Regions from separate parts of the Brenneria populi genome, predicted to be linked through region 4. Evidence: predicted binding sites of a transcription regulator. Region 4 holds the regulator's gene; each other region holds the start of a gene.
The links. Region 4 encodes PurR, which represses purine synthesis genes. Its sites were predicted from a motif close to CANGCAAACGTTTGCNTG; they were not measured.
Positions count from the first base shown of each region.

Region 1: the regulator PurR is predicted to act here: its motif matches at 6,579-6,596, upstream of pyrD (quinone-dependent dihydroorotate dehydrogenase).
Region 2: the regulator PurR is predicted to act here: its motif matches at 3,211-3,228, upstream of purT (formate-dependent phosphoribosylglycinamide formyltransferase).
Region 3: the regulator PurR is predicted to act here: its motif matches at 2,695-2,712, upstream of purM (phosphoribosylformylglycinamidine cyclo-ligase).

Region 1 covers NZ_JAYWTM010000001.1:876,234-883,534, forward strand. Annotated here, with positions in the region: gene VSX58_RS03980 (ABC transporter ATP-binding protein) at 1-1,399, opposite strand, end outside; gene rlmKL (bifunctional 23S rRNA (guanine(2069)-N(7))-methyltransferase RlmK/23S rRNA (guanine(2445)-N(2))-methyltransferase RlmL) at 1,405-3,522, opposite strand; gene VSX58_RS03990 (YcbX family protein) at 3,620-4,723, shown strand; gene VSX58_RS03995 (cell division protein ZapC) at 4,742-5,311, opposite strand; gene pyrD (quinone-dependent dihydroorotate dehydrogenase) at 5,488-6,498, opposite strand; gene pepN (aminopeptidase N) at 6,738-7,301, opposite strand, start outside.
Region 2 covers NZ_JAYWTM010000001.1:832,595-839,895, reverse strand. Annotated here, with positions in the region: gene zwf (glucose-6-phosphate dehydrogenase) at 1-1,138, shown strand, start outside; gene VSX58_RS03795 (bifunctional 4-hydroxy-2-oxoglutarate aldolase/2-dehydro-3-deoxy-phosphogluconate aldolase) at 1,285-1,926, shown strand; gene purT (formate-dependent phosphoribosylglycinamide formyltransferase) at 1,988-3,169, opposite strand; gene VSX58_RS03785 (S9 family peptidase) at 3,508-5,544, shown strand; gene VSX58_RS03780 (DNA polymerase III subunit theta) at 5,844-6,074, opposite strand; gene ftnA (non-heme ferritin) at 6,599-7,114, shown strand.
Region 3 covers NZ_JAYWTM010000004.1:334,564-341,864, forward strand. Annotated here, with positions in the region: gene uraA (uracil permease) at 160-1,452, opposite strand; gene upp (uracil phosphoribosyltransferase) at 1,799-2,425, opposite strand; gene purM (phosphoribosylformylglycinamidine cyclo-ligase) at 2,792-3,829, shown strand; gene purN (phosphoribosylglycinamide formyltransferase) at 3,829-4,467, shown strand; gene VSX58_RS06415 (ABC transporter substrate-binding protein) at 4,739-5,845, shown strand; gene VSX58_RS06420 (TonB-dependent siderophore receptor) at 5,838-7,301, shown strand, end outside.
Region 4 covers NZ_JAYWTM010000001.1:395,462-402,762, reverse strand. Annotated here, with positions in the region: gene VSX58_RS01840 (Grx4 family monothiol glutaredoxin) at 233-583, opposite strand; gene VSX58_RS01835 (C40 family peptidase) at 913-1,764, shown strand; gene cydH (cytochrome bd-I oxidase subunit CydH) at 1,863-1,952, opposite strand; gene purR (HTH-type transcriptional repressor PurR) at 2,324-3,355, shown strand; gene cfa (cyclopropane fatty acyl phospholipid synthase) at 3,816-4,976, shown strand; gene VSX58_RS01815 (riboflavin synthase subunit alpha) at 5,055-5,690, opposite strand; gene VSX58_RS01810 (MATE family efflux transporter) at 6,139-7,301, shown strand, end outside.

The sequences.
Region 1 (7,301 bases), 480 kb from region 4:
GTTCGTCAAGAATCAGCAAGTTACTGGGTTTCAGGAACAGCCGGGCCAACAATAAACGGTTACGCTCCCCGCCGGACAGGGCTTTGACCGGCGTCATCGCCCGTTTGGGATGAAACAGAAAATCCTGTAAATAGCCGAGCACATGACGCGGGCGGCCATTCACCATCACTTCCTGTTTCCCTTCCGCCAGGTTGTCCATCACGGTGCGTTCGGGATCAAGCTCGGCCCGGTGCTGATCGAAATAGGCCACTTCCAGCTTGGTTCCGCAGTGAATTCGGCCGCCGGTCGGCGTCAGTTCGCCCAGCATCAGCTTCAACAGCGTGGTTTTGCCGCAGCCGTTCGGTCCGACCAGCGCAATTTTATCGCCGCGCTGTACCTGCGCGGAGAAATCACGGGTCAATACCTTATTATCAACCTGATAATTAACCTCTTCCAGTTCAAAGACGATTTTTCCGGAGCGCGCGGCCTCTTCCACCTGCATTTTCGCCGAGCCCATCACCTCACGACGCTGCGAGCGTTCCTGGCGCATCGCCTTCAGCGCGCGCACCCGGCCTTCATTCCGCGTGCGCCTAGCCTTAATGCCCTGGCGGATCCACACCTCTTCCTGCGCCAGCTTGCGATCGAACTCCGCATTTTGCAGCTCTTCCACCCGCAGCGCTTCTTCTTTCCCCGCCAAATACTTATCGTAATTTCCCGGCCAGGAGACCAGCTTGCCGCGATCCAGATCGACGATGCGGGTCGCCATATTTCTGATAAAAGAACGGTCGTGGGAAATAAACACGATGCTGCCCTGGAAAGTTTTCAGAAATGTTTCCAGCCAGTCGATGGTTTCGATATCCAGGTGGTTGGTCGGTTCGTCAAGCAGCAGCACGCGCGGGGAACTGACCAGCGCGCGCCCCAGCGCCGCTTTGCGCAGCCAGCCGCCGGAGAGCGAAGCCAGCCGGGCATCGGCTTTCAGCCCCAGCTGCTCCAGCACTTCATGAATGCGGCTTTCCAACTGCCATAGTCCCTGATGTTCAAGGATCTCCTGCAGTTTGGCCAGCTGGTTCATATGCTTTTCGCTGGGGTCGGTTTCCACCAGACGCAGCGTCGCGTGATAATCCTTCAGATAATCCGCCTGGGCGGCGACGCCCTCGGCGACAAAGTCAAACACCGTGCCATCGACGTCACGCGGCGGATCCTGCTGCAGGCGGGCGACGATCAGATCCTGCTCATAGACGATCCGCCCGTCATCAAGCGGGATCTCCCGTGCCAAGATCTTCAGCAGCGTCGACTTGCCGGCGCCATTACGGCCGACCAGGCAAACGCGCTCGTTTTCTTCGATATGCAGTTCTGTGTTATCCAACAGTGGGGCGTCGCTGAACGACAGCCACGCGCCCGATACGCTGATTAATGACATCGTTATTACTTTTCCTCGCCGGCATGCGCTAGCAGCCAGCAGTTATGAATTTGACGGTTGCGGGCGAAATCCGGTGATTGCGTGCGCGCGGTGATCTCTTGCGCCGTCAGGCCCAGCTCCGTCAACCCCGCGATATCCATCCGGAATCCGCGTTTGTTATTGGAAAACATGATCGTCCCGCCGCGGCGCAACAACCGCTTGAGATCTTTCATCAATGCCAGATGATCGCGCTGTACGTCGAACGAGTCTTCCATCCGTTTGGAGTTGGAAAACGTCGGGGGATCGATGAAAATCACGTCAAACTGTTCATTGGCGTTATGCAGCCACGACAGGCAGTCCGCGTGGATCAACCGGTGTTGGCGTCCGGTCAAACCGTTGGCGCGCAGGTTCTTCTCCGCCCATTCCAGATAGGTGCGCGACATATCCACGGTGGTGGTGCTGCGCGCTCCGCCCAGACCGGCGTGCACGCTGGCGCTGCCGGTATAGGCGAACAAATTGAGAAAATCTTTGCCCCGGCTCATTTCGCCCAGCATTTTACGGGCGATGCGGTGATCGAGAAACAAGCCGGTATCCAGATAGTCCGTCAGATTGACCCACAGCCTGGCGTTATACTCTTCCACCAGAAAAAATTCGCCTTTCTGCGCCAGTTTTTCATATTGGCTTTTGCCTTTCTGGCGCTCGCGCGTCTTTAGAATCAGGCGATTCGACGGCAGCTCCAGCACGCTTAACGTGGCGTTGATAACGTCGAACAAACGCTGACGCGCTTTCTGCGCGTCGATGGTTTTCGGCGGCGCGTACTCTTGCACCACCACCCAACTGGCGTAGCGGTCGACCGCCACATTGTATTCAGGCAGATCGGCATCATACAGACGGTAGCATTCGAGCCCCTGCTGACGCGCCCACTTATCCAGTTTTCGCCTGTTTTTACGCAGCCGGTTGGCGAAATCCTCCGCCATCCGCCCTGCGCCGGGTTCTTGATTCTCCGCCAGCCGGTAATTTTTCTGCACGCAGTCCAGCGGGCCGTTTTTGGCTTTGAACTGACGCTCGGCGCGCAATTGCAGACAACCGAGCAGTTCCGGCGAGGCGCTGAACAGCGACAACTGCCAGCCGCCGAACTCGCTTTTCAGCCTGCGTCCCAACACATTATGCAGCGCAATCAGCGCCGGCTCGCTCTCCAGACGTTCGCCATACGGCGGGTTGCTGACTATCGCGCCCTGCGGCCCTTGCGGCAGCGGGTTTTGCAGCTGCGCGGCATCTTTTACGCTGAAGGCGATTAATTCGCCGACGCCGGCGCGAAGGGCATTGGCCCGGGCGATCTCTATCACTCGGCCATCGTTATCCGAACCGAAGAAACGGGCGGCGGTATCCCGCAATCCCTGACGGGCGCGCTGCTGCGCTTCCGCGCTCACTTCGCGCCACAGCGGCGCATCGTGCCGCAGCCAGGCGTTAAATCCCCAATGCGTGCGATGTAGGCCGGGAGCGCAGTCGGCGGCGATCATCGCGGCCTCAATCAGCAAGGTGCCGGAGCCGCACATGGGATCGACCATCGGCGTCTCTTTGCGCCATCCCGAACGCAAGACGATCGCCGCAGCCAGATTTTCTTTCAACGGCGCCAGCCCGGCCCGATCGCGATAGCCGCGCTGATGCAACCCTTCTCCGCTGAGATCCAAGGACAGGCTGGCGGTATCGCGCTGTAAAAAAACATTGATGCGGATATCGGGCCGCTGTTTGGCCACGTCGGGACGCTGCCCCGTTTTGCGGCTGAAGCTATCGACGATCGCATCTTTCACTTTCAGCGCGCCGTACTGACTGTTGCGGATATCTTCATTGGTACCGGTAAAATGTACGGCAAAGGTTTTATCCACGCTGAAAATCGCCGGCCAGTCAATCGCCTGCGCGCCCAGATATAAATCCAGATCGCTATGCACCTTGAATTCGTTCAGCGGCAGCAAAATACGCGACGCCAGCCGGCTCCACAGCAGGCTTTGATACAGCAGGCGATTGTCGCCCTGAAAATGCACTCCGCCTTGCACCACGGCACAGGCCTGAGCGCCCAGCGCTTCAAGCTCACTTTTTAATAATTCCTCCAAACCACGGGCCGTGCTGGCAAACAGAGCATTCATATCGTCGATATCACCAATAAAGAAAATTGAGGCGCATTATAGCTAATCCGCGACGCTTGTCATAAAGTTGCCGTTTTACTCCATCAAGGAACAGGTAGTGATTGGCGTAACGCGGCTTTATATTCATCCGGTAAAATCCATGCGCGGGCTGCAGTTGTCCCATGCCATGGTGTCTGCAAGCGGCCTGGCGCACGATCGCGCTTTTATGATTACAGAAACTGACGGCACCTTTATTACCGCTCGCCAGTATCCCCAAATGGTGTTATTTACCCCGGCGCTGCTGCCGGACGGCCTGTTTATTGCAGCGCCTGACGGACAAACGGCCAGCGTCCGCTTTACGGACTTCATCAGTACGCCGCAGCCGACCGAAGTCTGGGGCAATCACTTTAGCGCGCAAACCGCCCCCGATGTCATCAATAATTGGCTGAGCCGCTATTTCAAGCGTCAGGTGCAGCTGCGTTGGGTGGGTCATGAGCCGTCCCGACGGGTAAAAAAACATCCCGAGGTGCCGCTCTCTTTTGCCGACGGCTACCCTTTTTTATTGATCAATGAAGCCTCTTTTCAGGCGCTGCGCCAACGCTGTCCGGCGGGTATCAAGCTGGAGCAGTTTCGCCCTAATCTGGCGATCGCGGGCGCGGAGGCGTTTGCGGAAGACGGCTGGCAGACCATTCGCATCGGAGAGGTGATTTTCGATGTGGTTAAACCCTGTAGCCGCTGCGTACTGACCACGGTCAGTATTGAACGCGGCAGAAAGCACCCCACGGCTGAACCGCTGACGACATTACAATCTTTCCGCACCGCTGAGAACGGCGATGTTGATTTCGGACAGAACCTGATAGCCCGTAATACCGGCATTATTCGGGTCGGCGATACGCTGGAGGTGCTGGCGACCAAACCCCCCAGACTCTACGGCGCAGGCGAGACGGAGGAACGCGTTGCCGCGCCACGCCGCAGCGAACAGGCGGTAACCATTGATTATCAGGGGAAAAGCCTGCCGGGAAACAATCAGCAAATTCTGCTGGAACAGCTGGAACAACAGGGAATAAGAATTCCGTATTCCTGCCGCGCCGGGGTATGCGGCTGCTGCAAGCTGACGCTGGTCAGCGGTCAGGTTTCAGCGCTGAAGAAGAACGCGATCGGTAAAAACGGCGAAATCCTCGCCTGCAGCTGTATTCCGCAAAGCGATATCAGCCTGCGGTAATCTTTGCGACGCCAAGGGCTAAACCACTTTGGCATAGTGAAAAGGCGATGCGCCCTGACTGTCGGCATCCCGGACGGCGGCGGGCAACAGCCTGTCGTGCATGATTTTTATCGCATCCCCGAGAATCATCTTTTTAGCGTTAAGCGTAAGTTGTTCCTGAGCCAGCAGACACAGGCTGGCCTTATCGCCCGCTTCGGCGACCAGAAAATAGGCTTTGTCATGATTCTCGGTCAACTGCGCCTGAACGATATCCCCCGTTTGCGGCGCAAACATATTTGCAGAGGGCTGCTGCACGAAGTGCCAGCTTTTGGGCATCAGCGGCTTAAGAAAACGGCAGGCGACCAGCGCATTCAATATTAATTCGCCCTGAAGATCTCGGCTTAATGCCATTTGCTGGCATTTTTCATTATAGGTAAAAAACAGCGCCGCGTCTTCGACGCAAAATGCACACTCATTAAAAGCATCCGGCGTTAGCATTTTAGACGGAAAGCGGGAACGGAATAACATACCGTTGGCAAGATCCAGCATCAGCCGATCGTGTTCGGAATCAAAGTACCAGCGCCAATTATCGTCAGGTTTTAATTTCATATTATTCTACCCTTCGTTTCTTACTGTCGATTACACCAATATCGGAAACGGCTGATTGCAAAATGCTGCAATAAAAACCCGGCAGGTGTTGATAAATTTATGCACGAAAACGGATAAAATATAGACTAACCGGGGGAATAAATAAACCCCCGGAGATAAATGAATCAGCGAAATGATTAAATATGCGTAACGATATCTTTAATCAGACCCGGTCCGCGGAAAATAAAGCCGGAATATATCTGAATCAGCGTCGCGCCGGCGTCGATTTTTTCGCGCGCGGCAATCAAAGAATCAATGCCGCCGACGCCGATAATCGGCAGACGGCCGGCTAACTCCTGAGATAAGCGGCGGATAATTTCCGTACTCTGCAGCTGTAAAGGACGGCCGCTTAATCCCCCGGTCTGCCCGCAATGATTTAATCCCTGAACCAGGGTTCTATCCAGCGTGGTATTAGTGGCGATGACGCCGTCAATATTATGGCGAACTAAACTGTCCGCTATCTGGATCAATTCCGCCTCAGAAAGATCCGGCGCGATCTTTACCGCGACCGGAACATATTTCTGATATTTCTCATTTAATTCCGCCTGTTTATTCTTGACCGACAGTAAAAGATCGTCCAGCGCTTCGCCATATTGCAGATTGCGCAGTCCCGGCGTATTGGGCGAAGATATATTGATAGCGATATACCCCGCATGGGCATAGATCTTATCCATACAGATCAGATAATCTTCTTTACCCTGCTCGACCGGCGTATCTTTATTTTTACCGATATTAATCCCTAATACGCCGCCAAAATGTGATTTTTTTACATTCTCAACCAGATAATCGACGCCCTGGTTATTAAATCCCATCCGGTTAATCAATCCTTCCGCTTCAACAATACGGAACAACCTCGGCTTATCATTTCCCGGCTGCGGACGCGGCGTGACGGTGCCCACTTCAATAAAGCCAAACCCCATGGCGCCCAGCGCATCGATACAGTCGCCGTCTTTATCAAGACCGGCGGCCAAGCCAAGCGGGTTTTTAAATGATAATCCCATGCAGGTGACGGGCTTGGTGGGAACAGACTGACGGACGAGAAATTCAAAGGGGGTATGGCTAATTCGGCGTAATTGTTGGAAGGTCAGTTCGTGCGCGCGTTCTGGATCGAACTGAAATAAGGCTTTCCTGATAACGGGATAGAACATATCGTCTCCTGAGATCCCAATCGTAAATAAATAAAGTCAGAATACTCTTTGGGCGGGAATGGTAATTCCATCAAGCGGGAAAGTAAAACGATTGTCTGAATATCGGCATGCCCGCCGCCTTCCCGCCATCCCCGCGCAGGCGCTGATCTCCGGCAACGCCGTGCCGTCTGAAAAAGCAGGTCCCCGCCTGCTGACTGCGGGGACGACGGAGTTTCAGGTTTTGCCGTCAAACGCCGACTTTAATCCTGTAACGCTTTGCCGATTTTCTCAAACAGATCGCCGGACAGATTATCCAGCGTTTTCAGCTGTTCCAGCGCCTGCCGCATCAGGGCCTGGCGCTTGGCGTCATAGCGTTTCAGGCGGATTAACGGCTCGATCAGGCGCGCGGCGACCTGCGGGTTGCGCGTATTGAGATCGGTCAGCGCCTCCGTCAGGAAACGGTAGCCGCTGCCATCCTCCGCATGAAACGCCGCGGGGTTGGAGGCGGTGAAAGCGCCGATCAGCGAACGCAGGCGGTTGGGGTTATTCAGGCTGAACGAACGATGCTGTAGAAGCTCCCGCACCCGCTCAAGCACGTCGGCCGCCGGGCTGGTCGCCTGCAGGGCAAACCATTTATCCATCACTAACCCGTCCTGGTGCCAGCGATCGTCGAAGCCGCTCAGCAGCGCATCGCGCGCCGGCAGCTGCGCGCTCACCGCCGCGGAGAGCGCCGCCAGCGAGTCGGTCATGTTATCAGCCTGGCGATATTGCTCGGCCACCAGCCTATCGGCCTGCCCCTCATCGCCAAACGCCAGATAGTAGAG
Region 2 (7,301 bases), 440 kb from region 4:
GATCAACTATTTCGCCATGCCGCCCAGCACCTTCGGCGCGATTTGCCGCGGGCTGGGCGCCGCCGGGCTGAACAAAGAGCCGTCTCGCGTGGTGATGGAGAAGCCGCTGGGTACGGATCTGGCCTCTTCCCGGGCGATTAACGATCGGGTGGCCGAGTATTTTAATGAGTGCCAGGTTTACCGCATTGACCATTACCTGGGTAAAGAGACGGTGCTGAACCTATTGGCGCTGCGTTTCGCCAACTCTCTGTTCTCCGCCAACTGGGACAACCGCACGATAGATCATGTGCAAATCACGGTTGCGGAAGAGGTCGGGATTGAAGGGCGTTGGGGCTATTTTGATAAAGCGGGCCAGATGCGCGATATGATTCAGAATCACCTGTTGCAGATTCTGACCATGATCGCCATGTCGCCGCCTTCCGATCTGACCACCGACCGTATTCGCGACGAAAAAGTCAAAGTGCTGCGCTCATTACGCCGTATCGATCGCAACAACGTGCATGAAACGACGGTGCGGGGTCAGTATACCTCCGGCTTTGTTCAGGGGAACAAAGTCCCCGGCTACCTGGAGGAAGAGGGCGCCAATAAGACCAGCGACACCGAAACGTTCGTCGCCATTCGGGTTGATATCGACGACTGGCGCTGGTCCGGCGTGCCTTTTTATCTGCGCACCGGTAAACGCCTGCCGACTAAATGCTCTGAAGTCGTGGTGTACTTTAAAAATCCCGCGCTGAATCTGTTTCGCGACTCTTATCAGCAGCTCCCGCAGAATAAACTGATTATTCGCTTACAGCCGGATGAAGGCGTCGAAATTCAGATCCTGAATAAGATCCCCGGACTGGAGCATAAGCACCGTTTGCAAACGGTGAAGCTGGATTTGAGCTTCTCGGAAACATTTAATCAGCAGCACCTGGCCGACGCCTATGAACGTCTGCTGCTGGAAACCATGCGCGGGATCCAGGCGCTGTTCGTGCGCCGGGATGAGGTTGAAGAAGCCTGGAAGTGGGTGGATTCGATTATGGACGCATGGTCCATGGATAACGACGCGCCGAAGCCCTACCAGGCCGGTAGCTGGGGGCCGGTGGCATCGGTGGCGATGATCACCCGCGACGGTCGTTCCTGGAATGAATTTGAATAGCGTCGGCGTGATGACGCATAGGGTAATTGCGGTTTTATGTATGGCTAACGGTGCGGTCGGACGTCTGCAGTTCATGCAGATCCCTGTGGCAGGGGCGCGCCAGATGATTAATGATTGCCTGGTGGCATGACTGGAGATAACTTTTGATGAAAAACTGGAAAACCAGCGCGGAACAAATTTTGACGGCGGGTCCCGTCGTTCCGGTGATTGTGGTCAACAAACCGGAGCATGCGGTGCCGATGGCGAAAGCCCTGGTCGCCGGCGGCGTCCGCGTTCTGGAGCTGACTCTGCGCACCGATTGCGCCGTAGAGGCTATTCGCGCCATCGCCAAAGAAGTTCCCGAAGCGATTGTCGGCGCCGGTACGGTGACCAACCCGCAGCAGCTGGCCGACGTAACCGCAGCCGGCGCGCAGTTCGCCATCAGCCCGGGGCTAACCGAGCCGCTGCTGAAGGCGGCGACGGCCGGCAGCATTCCGCTGATTCCGGGCATCAGCACCGTATCCGAACTGATGCTGGGCATGGATTATGGTCTGCGCGAGTTTAAGTTCTTCCCGGCCGAGGCCAACGGCGGCGTGAAAGCGCTGCAGGCGATCGCCGGCCCGTTCGCCCAGATTCGTTTCTGCCCGACCGGCGGCATTTCGCCGAAAAACTACCGCGATTATCTGGCGCTGAAAAGCGTACTGTGCGTCGGCGGCTCCTGGCTGGTGCCGAACGACGCGCTGGAAAGCGGCGACTATGCGCGTATTACCCAACTGGCGCGTGAAGCGGTCGCGGGCGCGCAGGCGTAACGTTTTGCCTTGCTGAAGCCGCCTATGTTTTATGGGCGGCTTTTTACTCTCCCGCTAAAAACTATCCGCTGACCTTGACGGCGGACGCGGCCTTTTTCGCCAGCTCCACGGCTTCGTCAACGGTGGGCGCGGCGGCCAGCGCCACGCCCATACGGCGTTTACCGCCGATTTCCGGCTTGCCGAACAGACGAATCTGCGTAAAGGGCAGTAGCGCGTTTTCCAGCCCCTGATAGCGAACGTTCCGGCTTTCCAGCTCGGGGAGAATCACCGCGGATGCGGCGGCGCCGTCGTATTGACGAATGGCGCCGATGGGCAGCCCTAGAAATGCGCGTACATGCAGCGCGAATTCTGACAGATTCTGAGAGATCATCGTCACCATGCCGGTATCATGCGGGCGCGGAGAAACTTCGCTGAAGATCACCTCGTCGCCGCATACGAACAGTTCAACGCCAAATAACCCGTAGCCGCCCAGCGCCTTAACCACCTCGCCGGCTATTGCCCGCGCCCGCGTCAGCGCCTGCGCGCTCATCTGCTGCGGCTGCCAGGATTCGCGATAATCGCCGTCCTCCTGACGATGCCCTATCGGGGCGCAGAAGTGGATGCCATCCACCGCATGAACGGTCAGCAGCGTGATTTCAAAATCGAAATTAACCAAACCTTCAACGATAACCCGCCCACCGCCGGCCCGTCCGCCTTGCTGAGCATATTGCCAAGCTTTCTCCAACTGCCGGGGTTCGCGGATCAGGCTTTGTCCTTTGCCGGATGAGCTCATCACCGGTTTTACGATACAGGGATAACCGATGTCCGCGACGGCTTGACGAAAGCCAGCCTCGCTGTCGGCAAAGCGGTAGCTAGAGGTGGGAACGCCCAGGGTTTCGGCGGCCAGACGGCGAATCCCTTCACGATTCATCGTCAGCCGGGTTGCCTGCGCGCAGGGGACGACGCGGTTCCCCTGTTGTTCGAGCTGAACCAGCATATCGGTGGCCAGCGCTTCAATTTCCGGCACGATATAGTCAGGGCGTTCCGCCTCGACCAACGCCTTCAGCGCCTCGGCGTCCAGCATGTTAATGACGTGGCTGCGATGCGCAACCTGCATGGCCGGCGCGTCGGCATAGCGATCGACCGCGATAACCTCAAGACCCAACCGCTGGCACTCAATCGCCACTTCTTTGCCTAATTCGCCGGAGCCCAGCAACATCACGCGCGTGGCGTCGGGACGCAGGGCGGTTCCAATCGTTGACATAATGCTATCCTGATCTGGTAGTGAAAAACCGGCGCAGTATAAACGAAAACGTTTGCGCGCGCATCCGGGGCGGAGACGGGAGATCGCGCCCGCGCCAATGCGCACCGGTAATGTTTCCCCGTCGCTTGGCATAATCGGGTAATCGTGCCACTCTAGATTTCAGCAGCTTTTATCCCTGATCCATAGGCGCAATGCTGTTCACTTAAGCCCATTTTTAGGGGAAACACCGGGGGAGCTTCCCGTAGGGGTGCCTCACCCCGGTGGTCGCCCCGTGTATCTCGATACTTAAACGATCGGCATTAGATCCATCGGCGCGACTTAACAACAGAAGGACCACCATGACCCCACCGCAAGCAGCAAAAAGACCCCATCCTTTGACTATTCATAACGATACCCGCATCGATAACTACTATTGGCTGCGCGACGATGAGCGGGCCGACCCGGATATATTGGCCTATCTCCGCGAGGAGAATGACTATAGCGGCGCGGTGATGGCGCCCTATGACGGCCTGAAGCAGTCGCTCTATCATGAAATGGTCGCCCGAATACCGTCGGAGGATATGTCGGTTCCCTACGTCAGAAAGGGTTACCGCTATCAGAGTCGTTATGACCCGGGTAAGGAATATCCCATTTACCGGCGTCAGCCCGAGTCCGCGACGGATGAGTGGGAGACGCTGCTGGACGGCAATCAACGGGCGGAAAATCACGAGTTCTATAGTTTGGGGGCGCTGGAGGTCAGCCCTGATAATCAAATTTTGGCGTTATCGGAAGATTTTCTCTCGCGCCGGCAGTATGACATCCGTTTTCGCGATCTTAAGAGCGGCGAGTGGCTGCCTGATGTTATCGAAAAGGTCTCTTCCGGGGCGGAATGGGCGGCCGATTCCCGCATTCTCTATTACGTGCGCAAACATCCGCAAACGCTGTTGCCGTACCAGGTTTATCGCCATCGTCTGGGCTGCGAGCCAGCGGACGACGAACTGGTGTATGAAGAGCGGGACGATGCCTATTACGTCAGCCTGGGGAAAACAACCTCGGAACGCTATATCACGATTTATCTCAGCAGCACTACCAGTACGGAAGTGTTGCTGATCGATGCGGCGAAGGATGACGCGGCGCCGCTGGCGTTTATCGGCCGGCGTAAGGATCATGAGTATGACGTGGACCACTATCGGGACGCGTTTTATCTGCGCTCCAACCGGGAGGGGAAAAACTTTGGCCTGTACCGCACGCGGACGGCGGGGGAAGCGGAGCTGGAAACGCTGGTTGCGCCGCAGGAGCATCGGGTGCTGGAAAGTTTTGAACTGTTTCGCGACTGGCTGGTGCTGGAAGAGCGGGAGCGCGGGTTAACCCGTCTGCGGCAAATCCACTGGCAGACGCGGGAAGAGAAAAATATCACTTTCCATGACCCCAGTTATGTCACCTGGCTGTCCTATAATCCGACGCCGGAAACCGCACTGCTGCGTTACGGCTATGCTTCAATGACCACGCCAAGTTCACTTTACGAGCTGAATATGGATACCGGCCGGCAGCAGTTGCTCAAGCAGGCCGAAGTGCGGAACTTCACTTCGGATAACTATTGCAGCGAGCGTCTGTGGATCACCGCCCGGGACGGCATTGAAGTTCCGGTTTCCCTGGTGTATCACCGCGAACATTTCCAGCCGGGACGGAATCCTATACTGGTATATGGTTATGGCGCCTATGGCAGCAGCATGGAGCCGGATTTTAGCGTGAGCCGTCTGAGCCTGCTGGACCGGGGTTTTGTCTTCGCCCTGGCCCATATTCGCGGCGGCGGCGAATTGGGGCAGCAGTGGTATGACGACGGACGACTACTGAACAAAATGCATTCGTTCACCGATTTTATCGATATCTCAACCGCGCTGGCGGAAAAAGGCTACGGCGAGCGACAAAAAATATTTGCCATGGGCGGCAGCGCCGGCGGGCTATTGATGGGGGCCGTAGTGAATTTTGCGCCGGATTTATTTAAGGGCGTTGTCGCCCAGGTTCCGTTTGTCGACGTCCTGACCACAATGCTGGATGAGTCGATTCCCCTGACCACCGGCGAATATGACGAGTGGGGCAACCCCAACGATCGCGCGTACTATGACTATATCAAGCAGTACAGCCCGTATGACGGGGTAAAGGCGCAGGATTATCCGCATATGTTGGTTACCACCGGATTGCATGACTCGCAGGTGCAGTATTGGGAGCCGGCGAAATGGGTGGCCAAGCTGCGTGAAATGAAAACGGACGAGCGTCTTCTATTGCTCTATACCGACATGGATGCGGGACACGGCGGGAAATCGGGCCGCTTTAAACACTACGAGGATGTTGCGCTGGAGTATGCGTTTTTGCTGATGGTGCTGGAAACGGCGTGAGCCTCTGAGGGTAAACCCGCTGACGGCGGGTTTACCGAGCGGCAACAGCTGACCTTAACGAGCGGCGTCCGCCTGTGGCTGCGCCTTCTTGGCCCTTTTTTCCGCGCGTTTTTCCGCCGCGGTTTTCAGGGGTTTTTTCTTGCCGTTCTTTTTGCTGTCCATTCCTTTACTCATTTCTGACCTCGCTTGGTAAAAGGTTGGTTTGCCAATCTATTAACCGCCTGTTTTGCCCGAGATGCAAGGGGAAAAATATCTTTTTTCAAGATAAAATGGGTCGACAGCGCAATAATTACCGGATGTTATTTTGATTTTGGCTCGTAGGGCAGGCGAGAGAACTGCAAAGAGAGCTGGCGGTAAAACCCGACGCGTTCACGGAAATAGCCGCGCAGATGTTCCGGTTGTTCCTTCTCCACCATCTCCGGGATCACCGGCATGTTATAGCGTTCTTTGAAGGCGACGCCTGATGCCGCCAAATCCACATTGACTTTGTCCATCTCTTCTTTGGAAAGATCCGCCAAATTGTATCCCATGGGAAGGTTCTCCTGCTAAGACGCGTTGTGCGTCAAGGTAAAGCAGAGTCTGAAAAATGGCAAGTCTCGGCAATATCGCCTGATATTCAAAATAAGGGAAATCTCCCGGTCGGATTTTACGTTGCCTGGGCGTTGACTTTATTACCCGGCCCATCGCCGGCCTCGCTCCTTCGGGGGTGACGCAAGCGCTGTGGCGTTTCAGACTGTTGACAAACCTATCACCCATTATTGCCGTTCATCGGACTTTGTCAGCAAACTCGAACGCTTCGGCGTTTTTTTCCTGCAGCGCGAAATCTATTGGGTATATATATTTAACTTTTATCATCGATAATAAAAATGATTATCAATAATAATCGCGATTGTTTATTGTAAATAAAAATCAATATCAATAAATAATAGTTAACTATATGATTTTAAATGTTAAAATATTTAATGTTAATTTGGTTAATAATATGTTTTTATTTTTGATATTCAGGCATAATAAGCCGCAACACATTTACCTGCCAGAGAAATAGGGAATAACCATGTTAAAAAAAGAAATGATTCAAAAACTAAACGAGCAGCTTAACCTCGAGTTTTATTCCGCTAATTTATACTTACAGATGAGCGCCTGGTGTGGCGATAAAGGTTTTGAAGGCGCATCCGCTTTTCTGAAAGTGCACTCTCAGGAAGAAATGGAGCATATGCAACGCCTGTTCGACTATCTTAATGATACCGGCAGCCTGCCGATTTTAGGCGCTATTCCTGCGCCGCCGGTGGATTTCGCCTCGCTGGCCGACGTATTCAAACAGACCTATGAACATGAGCAACTGATCACGGCGAAAATTAATGAGCTGGCTCATGAGGCCATGACCTTACAGGATTATTCTACATTCAACTTCCTGCAATGGTATGTCGCGGAACAGCATGAAGAAGAAAAACTGTTCAACTCCATCCTCGATAAGCTGTCGCTGGTTAATACCAGCGAAGGCGGCCTGTTCTTTATCGATCAGGATCTGAAGAAAATGGCGGCCGGCGTCGCAGGCGGCGCGTCAGCCTGAGTATTCCGGCCTGACATATCGCCAGTCCGGACCGAGTGCAAAAAACGACCTGACTGAGGCAATTCGTCGCGAGTGTGCCAGAGTAAGAGAGAGCGGCAATGCGCATCGGCGCGCATTGCCGTTAAACGAAGAACCCCATTTCGCCGCGCCTTCTGATTGCGCGCCGGTAAACGCCCCGTCGCCGCAC
Region 3 (7,301 bases), on a different contig from region 4:
CAAGACAGGCAGGAAAACGAATCGAGTTTATCACAGAAAGCGGGCCCTGTTGAGCCCGCGCGTGCGGCGCCCCTACGCGGCGATAAGATGCGGCCGCGGCCGTATTCCGTCCTATAGCCGGCTTGGTGACTCCGCCCACCGGGTCGCCGATACCCGCTCTCAGCGCGAGGCCGACTTCTCGGTTTCAGGCGCGTCGAGAATCACCTCTTCGCCGCGAAACAGGCTAATCAGCTTGAACAACAGGCTCATGCCGATCCCCACGACCGTCGCCAGCGCCATCCCCTTCAGTTCGGCCGCGCCTATATGCACCTTCGCGCCGCTCACGCCGATAATCAGAATAACCGAGGTCAGAATCAGGTTTTGCGCCTTATTGTAATCCACCTTGGACTCAATCAGCACGCGGATACCCGAAGCGCCGATCACCCCGTACAGCAACAGCGATACCCCGCCCATTACCGGAACCGGCACGGCCTGAATCGCCGCCGCCAGTTTGCCGACGCAGGACAGTAGGATGGCGAGGATCGCCGCGCCGCCAATCACCCAGGTGCTATAGACCTTGGTCAGCGCCAGCACGCCGATATTTTCGCCGTAGGTGGTATTCGGCGTGGAGCCGAAGAAACCGGAGAGTACGGTGGACAGGCCGTTGGCAAACAGGGAGCGATGCAGGCCCGGTTCACGCATCAGGTCTTTCTTCACGATATTGGCGGTGACGACCAAATGCCCGACGTGTTCGGCGATCACCACCAGCGCCGCCGGCAGAATGGTCAGAATGGCGAACCATTCGAAACGCGGGGTATAGAACGTCGGCAAGGCGAACCAGTGCGCCTGTGCGATCGGCGTCAGATCGACGACGCCCATGGCGAATGAGAGCGCATAACCGGCCAGCACGCCGATCAGAATCGGAATAATCGCCAGAAAGCCGCGAAACAGCACCGAGCCCAGAATGGTCACCGCCAGCGTCGTCAGAGAAATGATCACCGCGTTGCTATCGACGGAGGCGCCGTCGGCAGGCAGCAAACCGGCCATTCCGGCAGCCACGCCGGCCAGTTCCAGACCGATAACGGCGACGATCGCGCCCATCGCCGCCGGCGGGAACAGCACGTCCAGCCATCCCGTTCCCGCTTTCTTGGCGATCAGCGCCACCAGACAGAACACCAGGCCGCAGACGATAAATCCCCCCAGCGCCACTTCATATCCCAACGGCAACAGCAGCAGCACCGGCGAAATAAAGGCAAAGCTGGACCCCAGGTAGGCCGGAATTTTTCCTTTACAGATAAATAGATAGATCAAGGTGCCGACGCCGTTGAACAGCAACACCGTGGCCGGGTTAATCTTAAACAGAATGGGGACTAAAACGGTGGCGCCGAACATCGCAAACAGATGTTGGAAACTCAGCGGAATGGTTTTCAACAACGGCGGACGTTCACTAACCCCGATGGCGCGACGAGTCATCTTTGTATCCTCTGTAACGTGGCTATTTCTGGAAAACTGCTATTTACGCCCGGCGGGCAAACGCCGGCGCCAAAGATGGCGGACAGATATAATCCGCCATAAAAAAAACGCCCGGAGCGTTTTTAAACGTCGCCAAGCGACGACCGCCATAAAAAAGCCGACGAATTACGTCGACCCAGACTGCTGATAAAGTGGTCACTTACCGCCCACCGCCAAATTCGTCATGCCTGCGTAGGCAGGAATCTTTCTGATATCAACGCATTATCTGAAGAACAGCTCCCCGCCTGCGCGGGGATGACGGAGGGAAACGAAGTTTGTCAGCAAACTCACTAAGCCGGCCTGGCGGTTATTTGGTGCCGAATATCTTATCGCCGGCGTCGCCAAGCCCCGGCATGATATAGCCATGCTCATTAAGCCCCTTGTCAATCGCCGCGGTGTAAAGCTCGACATCCGGATGCGCTTTTTCCAGCGCGGCGATCCCTTCCGGCGCGGCAACCAGCACCAGCACCTTGATGCTCTGACAGCCGGCTTTTTTCAGTAGGTCGATCGTGGCGATCATCGATCCGCCGGTCGCCAGCATCGGGTCAACCACCAGCGCCATGCGTTCATCTATATTGGAAACGAGTTTCTGAAAATAGGGCACGGGCTCCAGCGTCTCTTCATTACGATAGATGCCCACCACGCTAATGCGGGCGCTGGGAACGTTTTCCAGCACCCCTTCCATCATCCCTAACCCGGCGCGCAGAATAGGTACGACGGTGATTTTCTTGCCTTTGATTTGATCGACTTCAACCGGCCCGCACCAGCCATCGATGGTCACTTTTTCCGTTTCCAAACCGGCCGTTGCTTCATAGGTCAATAAACTTCCCACTTCGGAAGCCAGCTCGCGAAAGCGTTTGGTGCTAATATCGTTTTCACGCATCAGGCCGAGTTTATGTTTGACGAGCGGGTGTTTCACCTCGACGATCTTCATCATTATTCTCCCTAGACAGTGGACGGTCAAAAAAACGTCATGCGTTTTAAACTCCGCTTGCGGCGGCCGGCGGGATATAACCCGTCATAAAAAAACGCCGGGAGCGTTTTTCAACGTCAAGAAGCGACGGCCCGCGGGGTGGGCGCCATAAAAAAATCGCCGGATTATACCGCTTTTTTGACCGAACGACATACGATTAAGCCTGATCCAGATCAAGCGCTGAAGGAAATTGCGCCGATGAGGAAAAATGGCGGCCCGGCGACTCATCGCTCGCAAACGTTTGCTCGCGCTGGTAGAATTAGCGCGCTCCTTTTTTACCGACAACTGTTTTTAACCACAAATTGTAACCTCCGTGGGGACTCCGTAGTGACCGACAAAACCTCTCTCAGCTATAAAGACGCAGGCGTGGATATTGATGCGGGTAACGCATTGGTGGATCGTATCAAAGGTGTAGTGAAGCAAACCCGTCGCCCGGAAGTTATGGGCGGCCTGGGTGGTTTCGGCGCCTTATGCGCCTTACCGCAAAAATACCGCGAACCGATCCTGGTTTCGGGCACTGACGGAGTCGGCACCAAGCTGCGTCTGGCGATGGACCTCAAGCGCCATGACACCATCGGCATCGATCTGGTCGCCATGTGCGTTAACGATCTGGTGGTGCAAGGGGCGGAACCCCTATTCTTCCTCGATTACTACGCCACGGGCAAACTGGATGTCGATACGGCCGCCAGCGTGATCGCGGGCATCGCCGAGGGCTGTAAACAGTCCGGCTGCGCGCTGGTCGGCGGCGAAACGGCGGAAATGCCGGGTATGTATCACGGCGAAGATTATGACGTCGCCGGTTTCTGCGTGGGCGTGGTTGAGAAATCCGAAATCATCGACGGCAGCAAAGTGCAGCCGGGCGATACGCTGATCGCGCTCGCCTCCAGCGGCCCGCACTCGAACGGCTACTCTCTGGTGCGCAAAATTCTGGAAGTCAGCAAAGCCGATCCGGCCACCCTCATGCTGGAAGACAAGCCGCTGGCGGACCATCTGCTGGCGCCGACGAAAATCTACGTTAAATCGATTCTGTCGCTGATTGAAAAAATCGACGTCCACGCCATTTGCCACCTGACGGGCGGCGGCTTCTGGGAAAACATTCCGCGCGTACTGCCGCAAGGCATGCAGGCCGCCATCGACGAAGCGAGCTGGCAGTGGCCGGCGGTATTCAACTGGCTGCAGCAGGCGGGCAACGTCAGCCGCCATGAAATGTACCGCACCTTCAACTGCGGCGTCGGCATGGTCATCGCCCTGCCCGCCGAGCAGGCGGACCAGGCCGTCGCCCTGTTAAACGACAGCGGCGAAACGGCATGGAAAATCGGCGTGATTAAGCAGGCCGACGCCGGAGATGCAGTGGTCATTAGCTGATGAAAAACTTCGTTATTCTGATATCGGGTCAAGGAAGCAACCTGCAGGCGTTGATAGACGCCTGCAAGCGCGATCGCATCAAAGGAAAGATAGCGGCAGTATTTAGCGACAATCCCGAGGCCTACGGCCTACAGATTGCGCAAGAAGCGGATATACCGACGCATGTCGTCAGCCCGGCGGACTTCGCCGATCGCGCCGCTTATGATGCGGCCATGGCGCAGGAAATTCTCCAGTATGAACCAGAGCTTATCGTGCTGGCGGGCTATATGCGGATTCTCAGCCCCGAATTTGTCGCGCGGTTCGCCGGCAACATACTCAATATCCACCCGTCCCTGCTGCCGAAATACCCCGGGCTGCACACCCATCGTCAGGCATTGAAAAACGGCGACGCCGTGCACGGCGCGTCGGTGCATTTTGTCACGGATAAGCTGGACGGCGGCCCGCTAATCCTGCAGGCCAGAGTGCCGGTATTCTCCGATGATAGCGAAGAAAGCCTGAAGCAGCGCGTTCATGTGCAGGAGCACGCCATTTATCCCCTGGTGGTCAACTGGTTCCTCTCCGGCCGCTTACGGATGCGGGAAAATGAGGCCTGGCTGGATGGCGTGCGCGTGCCTTCCCAGGGTTATGCCGCCGAATAATCTTCACCCGTTTTCACGATCGCTTCCCCTGGATGGCGATGACGTCATCCAGGATATTCACAACGGTGCCGCCGGCCTGATATCTCAAAACACTCCGCAGTTTTTTCCCTCGCCGCCGCGTTCCCCCTCCATTTAATTACTTACTTAAAGAAAATAACATATTGATATGTAATTTAATTTATCTTCTGTAAGCATTATCCCCACTTATTGAGCGTTGAAAATAAGAATAACAACGATTATCTTTTGCCATCGTTTTTTTGCAGAATTCATCATGCGCGTCGCCATATTCTTTTTTTTATCACTCCTCAGCGCCTTCTCCGCGGCTAAAAACGTTACCGATATTCTCGGCCGGCAGGTGGAAATCCCGGATTCGCCGCAGCGCATTATTCTGGGCGAAAGCCGCATGCTTTATACGCTGGCGCTGCTTGAGCCGGGCAATCCGGCGCGCCGCGTCGTCGGCTGGCCGGGAGATATGGCGCGTTACGATGCGCAGAGCTGGCGGCGCTATACGGAGAAATTCCCCTCCATCGCTCAAATCCCGCAGTTGGGCAACGGCAACCTGCATAGCGTAAATGCGGAAATGCTGCTGCCGTTAAAACCCGATCTGGTGATTCTGCCGCGCCTGGCCAAAGGGGCCGACGATAGCGAACGGCTGCAGCAGACGCTGGCCGGCGCCGGCGTGCCGGTGATCTATGTCGATTTACGCATCGATTTGCTCAATAACACCCTGCCCAGCATTCGGCTGTTGGGAGAGGTGCTGAATCAGCCCCAGCGGGCCGAGGCGTTCAGCGAATTTTATCAGCGGCACATGGCGGTCATCCGCCAGCGCATCGCGCACTATCAGGGCAAGAAAACCACGGTGATGCTGCACCTGCACCTTGGCCGCCGCGACACCTGCTGCACCACGGCCGTCGGCGGGAACCTGGGCGATCTGCTGGCCTTTGCCGGCGGTGAGAATATCGCCGCCGGCACCATCAGCAGCGTATACGGCGAACTAAGTCCGGAGCGGGCGCTGGCGGCCAACCCCGAGGTTTACATCGCCACCGGCATGGCCGGCCCGCAAGGAAAACGCTTCTCCAGCCTGATGCTCGGCCCCTTGGTCAATCCCCGGCAGGCACAGGAGAGTTTCAGCAAGCTGATCCGCCAGGATCCTATTTTGTCCCATCTTCAGGCGGTGCGAACCGGCCGCGCCTGGAGTATGTGGCACAACTTTTATCTCAGCCCTTACCACGTGGTGATGGCGGAGATGTTCGCCAAAGCGCTCTACCCCGATCTCTTCGCCGATATCGATCCGCAGCGTACATTACAAAAACTCTACCAAGACTTTTTACCTATAGATTATTCAGGGACTTATTGGAGTCAACTTGCAGATGAATAACATGTTGTCACGAAATGGCTGGCCGCTGCTGGCGCTGTTGCCTTTCAGTATTCAGGCGGCCGTCGCCCAGGAAGATACGCTGGAAGTCACGGCGACGGCGGGAACGGCGGCGACAACGGCCGAGGAAATCGGCTATCAGCCGCATAAGAGCGTGACCGGAACCCGCAGCGAAAGCCGGCTGCTGGATGTGCCGCAGGCGGTAAACGTGGTGCCGAAGCAGGTGATTGAAGACCGCGCGGCGCGCAATATCGATGAAGCGTTATATAACGTCAGCGGCATTACGCAGGCCAATACCCTCGGCGGTACCCAGGATGCGCTGATCAAACGCGGCTTTGGCGATAACCGTGACGGCTCGCTGTTTCGCGACGGCGTTCGCTCGATTCAGGCGCGCAATTTCACTCCGACCAGCGAACGCGTCGAGGTGCTAAAAGGTCCCGCCTCCATGCTGTATGGCATGGGAGAACCCGGCGGCGTGATCAACATCATCAGCAAAAAACCGGAGTTAACGCAAAAGACCCATATCGAAGGCTGGGGCAGCAGCTTTAAGGGCGGCGGCGGCCAGTTGGACGTTACCGGGCCGCTGGGCGCATCCGGGCTGGCCTACCGCATGATAGTCGACCATGACGAAACCGACTATTGGCGCAATTTCGGCCGCAACCGCCAAACCACCATCGCGCCGTCGTTGATGTGGTACGGCGAAAACACCACGGTACGGGTAGCCTATGAACATATGGAGTATCTGACGCCTTTCGACCGCGGCACGGTGATCGACGCCAATACCGGCAAGCCGGTGAATACGCCGCGCAAACGGCGTTTCGACGAGGGCTACAACGCCACCCGCGGCGATCAGGACAGCATCACTCTACAGATCGATCGCAACCTGACCGACCGCTGGAAAAGCGGCCTAACCTACTCTTATAACCGCAACCGCTATAGCGATAATCAGGCGCGGGCCATGAGTTACGATTCCGACAGCGGAAACCTCTCCCGCCGGGCGGACTCCACCGGCTATGCCCACGCGCAGACGCAGGTGGTGCAATTAACCCTGAACGGCGACCTGGACTGGGGACGCATCAATCACCAGCTGCTGTTCGGTTTTGACTATGAAGCCGACCGCACCTACCGCGGCGATATGCTGCAAGGCTCCGCCAGTGATGTGTTCAATGTTTACAACCCGGTCTACGGCAATTTAGCTGAATCCAGTTCGGTTAGCGCCTCGCAGAGCGATCAGCGGGAAAATATCGACAGCACCGGCTTCTTTATGCAGGACGCCATACGCCTTAACGAGCGCTGGCAACTGCTGGGCGGCCTGCGCTACGACAGCTTCGACGTTATGGCCGGCAAAGGACGCCCGTTCAACACCAATACCGATAGTTCATACCACCGCCTGGTGCCGCGCGCGGGCGTTATCTACAGCCTGACGCCGTACTCATCGCTCTATGCCAGCTACAGCGAA
Region 4 (7,301 bases):
ACGCGCGCAATAACGCTTTTGCGTCGCGCCGCGGCGGTCCGCAGGGCGAGCGGTCAAAAAAAGGCGTTTGCTGACAAACCCGGCTGTCAGATCGAGATACACGGGGCGACCACGGGGGTGAAGCGTCGTAAGCGGGAACCTCCCCCCGTGTTTCCCCTAACATCTGACTTTGTCAACGGTCTGAGGGGGTGACTTTCGTCCCCCCTTTTTGCGCTATCCGCTGCGCGCCGAATTACTCCTGCCCTTCCTGCTGGGGTTTATATTTTTCCGCCGTTTCCTTAATCAATTGCTGCAGTTCGCCGCGCTGATACATTTCAATAACGATATCGCAGCCGCCGACCAGCTCGCCGTCGACCCACAGTTGGGGAAATGTCGGCCAGTTGGCGTATTTAGGCAGCTCGGCGCGAATATCCGGATTTTGCAGGATATCGACATAGGCAAAACGTTCGCCGCAAGCAGACAACGCCTGTACCGCCTGAGCGGAAAATCCGCAGCTCGGCAATTTAGGTGAGCCTTTCATATACAGCAGGATCGGGTTTTCAGCGATCTGACGCTGAATTTTTTCAATTGTCGTTGTCGTCATTCTCTTGCTTCCTTAAACCTTTAAGATGGCTAACGTCACGTGCATTAACCACGAGCATTTATCAGATGTGCCGCTACAGGGCCATCCACTCGGCGATATTGTACCGACGGCGGAGACCACAAAAAAACGCCATTTTTTGTGTGGGTATCCGTTTACCCCGCCGCCGCGCCGCCCGCCCAGCGGGGGTAAATGGTCATAAAAAAACCGCCATTAACTTTTTTTCACTATTCTGTATAAATAAAGAGGCCGCGCCCACTTTTTTATCATGCCGTTTTCGGGAATACTGTGCGGACTCAGTGAGTTAATAACGACGAACGACCACGGCTATCATGCGCTTGTTTATTACCTTTTTTATATTGTTTTTCAGTAACCTATTCCTGAATGTGGCGCAGGCGGCGCCTCATACGCCGAATTCGCCGCCGCGCAAAGCCAGCGTGAGCAGCGACGGCGAGCATAGAAAAAATAAGCAGGCGAAGAAAAACGGTCAGAAATCGCCCGCGCCGGTAAAAACAAAAAGCAAAGCGACGGATAGCGCCAAGGCCAACGGCGCGACGAATAATAAAATTAAAGTCATTCACCTCGCCGGGCATAAGCAGGAATCACCCCGTTCGAAAATGAAAAACGACACGCCGGCGCTGATTAAGAAAAACCTCAAGGCGTTACATTTAAAAAATGAAGCGCGTTACGCCTCCTCCTCGCGCGCCAAAGTAAAAAGCGGCCTAAAAGGCGCGGCGGAAAAAGAGCTAACCCTGAGCGAAGCGCATAAAAAACGCTATCAGCACGCCAAATTGACCGCGATGAATAAGCTGATGGGACAAGTGGGCAAACCCTATCATTGGGGCGGCTCATCGCCCTTCACCGGATTCGACTGCAGCGGACTGGTCTATTACGCATACAAAGACGTGGTGAAAATCCCCATCCCGCGCACGGCGAATGAGATGTACCATTTGCGCGACGCCGCGCCGATCAAAAAGAGCGAACTGGAAAGCGGCGATTTGGTTTTCTTCCGCATCAATAACCGCGGCGCCGCCGATCACGTTGGCGTCTATGTGGGTAACGGAAAGTTCATTCAGTCGCCGCGGACGGGCTCCGATATCCGCATCAGTAAATTGAACGAGGATTACTGGCAGGATCACTATGTCGGCGCGCGGCGCGTCGTCACGCCGCAGACCATTCGCTAAGCAGCGGGCCGCATCGCAAAATATTCGGGCGCGTTTTACCGTTTAAAACGCGCCCGAAGCATATAGCGAGAGTAAAACGCAAGGCGGCTCGATAGCGATTAATTCAATACCGCGACGAAGCTGAACGCAATAATAAGCACCAACGCACCAACGGTGGCCAGCAGAGAAATTTTCAGATCGGCATCCATCGGCATCTCCTTTGTTACAAAAATGAACAGAAAAAATATTAACCGACTTTAACGCCGGAACTTTATGGCGGGCGAAAGCAGGTCTTATATAACAATAGCAATTGTTTCATAGCCCGACTAAAAAAACTCGTACCGGCGTATCACTAATAGATAAATTACCGCTTTCACTTTCGTGTCAGATCGGACAAAATTCGCTGTTTGACGACACGCCGCGTATTGGTTGAAAAAGTCAGCCTTGCCCCTTCAGGTACAACATTCGGCATTCTCCCTGTGAAATTCTGTTTTTTTACATAGAAAGAGAACGTTAAACGCAGGCAAACGATTAACTATATACATACGACCATAACGAGTCGGTTAGGAGTCATTGTTACATGGCAACGATCAAAGATGTGGCGAAGCGCGCGGGCGTTTCGACCACAACCGTATCGCACGTGATAAATAAAACACGTTTCGTCGCCGAAGAAACCAAAGCGGCCGTCAGGGCCGCCATTAAAGAATTACACTACTCCCCCAGCGCCGTGGCGCGCAGCCTTAAGGTGAATAACACCAAGTCCATCGGCCTGCTGGCGACCTCCAGCGAAGCGCCCTACTTTGCGGAGATCATCGAAGCCGTGGAAAACGGCTGCTATGCCAAAGGCTACACGATGATTTTGTGCAATTCGCATAACGACATCGATAAGCAGCGCGCCTATCTCTCGATGCTGGCGCAAAAGCGCGTCGACGGCCTGCTGGTGATGTGCGCCGAATACCCGCCTAAATTACTCGCCATGCTGGAAGACTACCGCAGTATTCCGATGGTGGTGATGGATTGGGGCGAAGCCCACAGCGATTTTACCGATACCATTATTGATAACGCTTTTGAAGGCGGCTATATGGCGGGGCGTTATCTTATCGAACGCGGTCACCGGGAGATCGGCGCCATTCACGGTACCCTGGAGCGGAATACCGGCAGCGGACGCTATCTCGGCTTTTTAAAAGCGCTGAAAGACGCCGAGATTCAGATTCATGATGAATGGATCGTGCAAGGCGATTTCGAGCCCGAATCCGGCTATAAAGCGATGCAGCAAATTCTGGCGCAGAAACATCGCCCCACGGCCGTTTTCTGCGGCGGAGATATTATGGCGATGGGCGCAATCTGCGCGGCGGATGAGTTAGGGCTGCGCGTTCCTCAGGATATATCAGTCATCGGCTACGACAATGTGCGCCACGCCCGCTTTTTCACTCCGGCGCTGACCACTATTCACCAGCCGAAAGAACGCCTGGGACAGTCCGCCCTGTCGATGCTTTTAGACCGTATCACCAGCAAACGCGAAGAGGCACAGGTCATCGAGGTTCACCCTACGCTAATCGAGCGCCGTTCCGTCGCCGACGGCCCGTTCCGCGATTATCGCCGCTATTCCTGAGAACGCACGCGGTTTTATCCCCTGCCAAAGCCATATGCCCCTACTCTGCTTCAGCCAATTTATACTTGTACCCTGGCTGAAGCAGTCATAAACTAATTAGCGGTTCAACGACAACAAGCATTTTTATCTCTTTTATTCACTATCCTTGATACCCAACAGATGTCGAACGCAGGAAAGCGGCAGGGGTGCGCCCGATGAGCTTGTTCAGATAAACGACTCTTCATCAACGCGCCTGCGGCTCGAAGTATGAAGGGTATAGTGCGAGCGCATATCGGATGTGCGTATTTATTTTAAGGATGAGTGCCCCTACGTATTTGCGTACCGGCTTTTTCTCTTCATTTTCCTCTTGTTATTCAGAGGGTAGACGATGGGTGATACCCACCGATGCCGATATTGGGTAAAAAATTGTCTATGCTTTCCTTGCCGTTTTTCACCGTGAGCAGCAAGGTAGGGAGAAATTATGAGTTCATCGTGTGTAGAGGACGTAGAAGGAGTAGGAAGCCGTGGCGACTCCTGGTTTCAAATTGTTCGTGAAATGCTGGACACGGCCGATATCAAAATCAACGGCTCCCGCCCTTTTGATATTAAGGTAAAAAATCCCGATTTTTTTAAACGCGTATTGCGTGAAGGCTCTCTGGGATTGGGCGAAAGCTATATGGACGGATGGTGGGAATGCGACAGGCTGGATATATTCTTTCATCGCATACTGCGCGCCGGTCTGGATAAAAAGGTCCCCCACCATCTGAAAGACATTGTGCGCGTCATCGCCGCAAGGGCGATTAATCTGCAGTCGAAAAGACGCGCCTGGATCGTCGGCAAAGAGCATTATGATTTAGGCAACGACCTCTTTACGCTAATGCTGGACCCTTACATGCAATACTCTTGCGGCTACTGGAAACAGGCCGCCACGCTTGAACAGGCGCAGGAGGACAAGCTGCAAATGATCTGCGAAAAGCTCCAGCTGAAGCCGGGGATGAAGCTATTGGATATCGGCTGCGGCTGGGGGGGATTGTCCGAATTCGCCGCCCGTCGCTATGGCGTCTCCGTCGTAGGCGTAACCATCTCCAAAGAGCAGCAAAAATTGGCCCAGCAGCGCTGTCGGGATCTGGACGTTACGATTTTATTGCAGGACTACCGCGATTTGGATTTGCAGTTTGACCGGGTCGTTTCCGTCGGCATGTTTGAGCATGTCGGCCCCAAGAATTACGATACCTATTTTCGTATCGTCAATAAGAACCTTAAGCCCGACGGCCTGTTTTTACTGCACACCATCGGCGCCCAAAAAACCGACTCGGAAGTTGATCCCTGGATTAACAAATACATTTTCCCCAACGGCTGTATCCCCTCCGTTCAGCATGTCGCGCGCGCCAGCGAGCCCTATATGGTGATGGAAGACTGGCATAATTTCGGCGCCGACTATGATCGCACGCTGATGGCCTGGTTCGAACGCTTCCAGCAGCACTGGCCTGAGCTTTCCGAGCGTTATTCCGCACGCTTCCGCCGTATGTTCAGCTACTACCTCAACGCCTGCGCCGGCGCGTTCCGCGCCCGGAATATTCAGCTCTGGCAGGTGCTTTTCAGTAAGGACGGCGTTGAAGGCGGGATACGCGTTCCGCGCTAATCGCCTGCGCCATCGAACCGCCCAGGGAAAACGCATGGGCGGTTTTTTTTCGCCCCGCCTCCCCTGGCGGTCGCCGGGTTACTCTTCGCTGGCCGGATCGTTCACCTGCCGGCTGGCCAAGACCCGCTCTACCGTATCCACCACGGCCTGGGTTTGCGGATCGATTTCGATATTCACCCTTTGCCCCAGCCGCTTTTGTCCCAACGTGGTGCGGTTTAGCGTTTCGGGGATCAGATGAACGCAGAAGCGGCTGCGGGTCACTTCGCCGATGGTCAGGCTTATGCCGTCAATGCCGATAAAACCTTTATGCAACACATACTTCATCAGCGATTCATCCGCCAGGCGGAACCAAATTTGATGGTTGTTTTCTGAAACCAGAATTTTCGCCACCTCCGCCGTGCAGATGATATGACCGGACATAACGTGCCCGCCGATCTCATCGCCGAACTTTGCCGCACGCTCAAGGTTGACGCTGTCGCCTTCCACGATATCACCCAGGTTGGTCAGTCTGAGCGTCTCTTTCATCAGATCGAAACTCACGCGATCGCCATTTACCGACGTGACCGTCAGGCAGCAGCCGTTGTTGGCCACTGAAGCGCCGGGCACCAATCCCGGCAATAGCTCAGGCGGCAGTTGAAGAACATGGGTGCGAAAATTGACTTTTTCATCAATAGACACCACCGGCGCGGTGCCCTGAACAATACCGGTAAACATACGGCCTGCCTCTCAAAGAAAGATGTAAATGGAATGAGCGCGAAGCGATACGGGCAACTGTCTATTGCCGCTCGTCATCAATAACAATCCTGCAGTTTGCCCCATATTACGATGAAAACCAAACCTGACGGCCAATCATCGGTATATATTTAAACCTTTCTTGAACCTTTGATTAATTTATTTTCCGGTAAGCTGATTTACTTCCGCCAAGCCGTTACAATAATACGCTTATCGCTATTCGTGGTATCAGTGTGTCCATCCACATTTAATCATCTCGCTATACCCTAAATAATTCGAGTCGCAGGACAAAAACGCCAAAGCGTTTTTGAACAGCGCTTGCGCTGACCCCGAACGGGGCGAGCCCCGCGGATGGGGCGAGTAACAAAGCCAACGCTCATGCAGCTTGCAGTATGACGGGTATAAGTTCGTCAATTCAAGGTAGGTATTTGTGCAGAAGTATCTGTCGGAAGCGCGTAAATTATTAGCGCTCGCGATCCCTGTCATCATCGCGCAGGTGTCTCAAACATCCATGGGGGTAGTGGATACCATCATGGCCGGGGCGTACAGCGCCACCGATATGGCGGCCGTCGCCGTCGGCACCTCAATCTGGTTGCCGGCCATTCTTTTCGGGCACGGCCTGCTTATGGCGCTCATTCCCGTTGTGGCGCAGTTAAATGGTTCCGGCCGCCGCGACCGTATCGCGCATCAGATTAGACAAGCGTTTTTCCTGGCCTCGGTCGTTTCCCTGCTGACCATGCTGGCGCTCTATCAGGGAGAGCATATTATCCGCCTGATGAATGACGACTCCCCCGAACTGGTGGACAAGGCCGTCGGCTATCTGCAGGCGCTGCTTTGGGGCGTGCCGGGCTACCTTTTTTACCAGGTTTTACGCGGTCAAAACGAAGGGCTGTCGAAAACCATGCCCGGAATGATCATTGGTTTCATCGGGTTATTAATCAATATGCCGATCAACTATATCCTGATTCACGGCAAATTCGGCATGCCGGAGCTGGGGGGCGTGGGCTGCGGCGTCGCCACCGCCTCCGTTTACTGGATTATGTTCCTGCTGATGGCGCTCTACAGCAAACGCGCCGCCTGGCTGCGGGACATCAAGCTACAGCAGCCCGGTTTCAAACCCGACTGGCCGGCGCTAAAACGGCTATTCACCCTGGGACTGCCTATCGCGCTGGCGCTGCTGTTTGAAGTGACGCTATTCGCCGTGGTGGCGCTGCTGGTGCTGCCGCTTGGCGTGGTTGACGTCGCCGGACACCAGATTGCGCTCAACTTCAGTTCCCTGATGTTCGTGCTGCCGATGTCCGTCGGCATTGCGACCACCATTCGCGTCGGCCACCGGCTGGGAGAAGGATCGGTCGAGAACGCGCGCATCGCCTCTTCCACCGGTATCCTGTGCGGCGTGGCGCTGGCGTTCTGTACCGCCATGTTTAGCGGTATATTGCGCGAACCGATCGCCCGCCTGTACAACCAGGACCCGGCGGTGGTGGCGATGGCGTCGCAGCTAATGCTGCTGGCCGCCGTATACCAAATATCGGATGCCATACAGACTATCGGCAGCGGCGTACTGAGAGGTTATAAAGATACCCGCTCGATCTT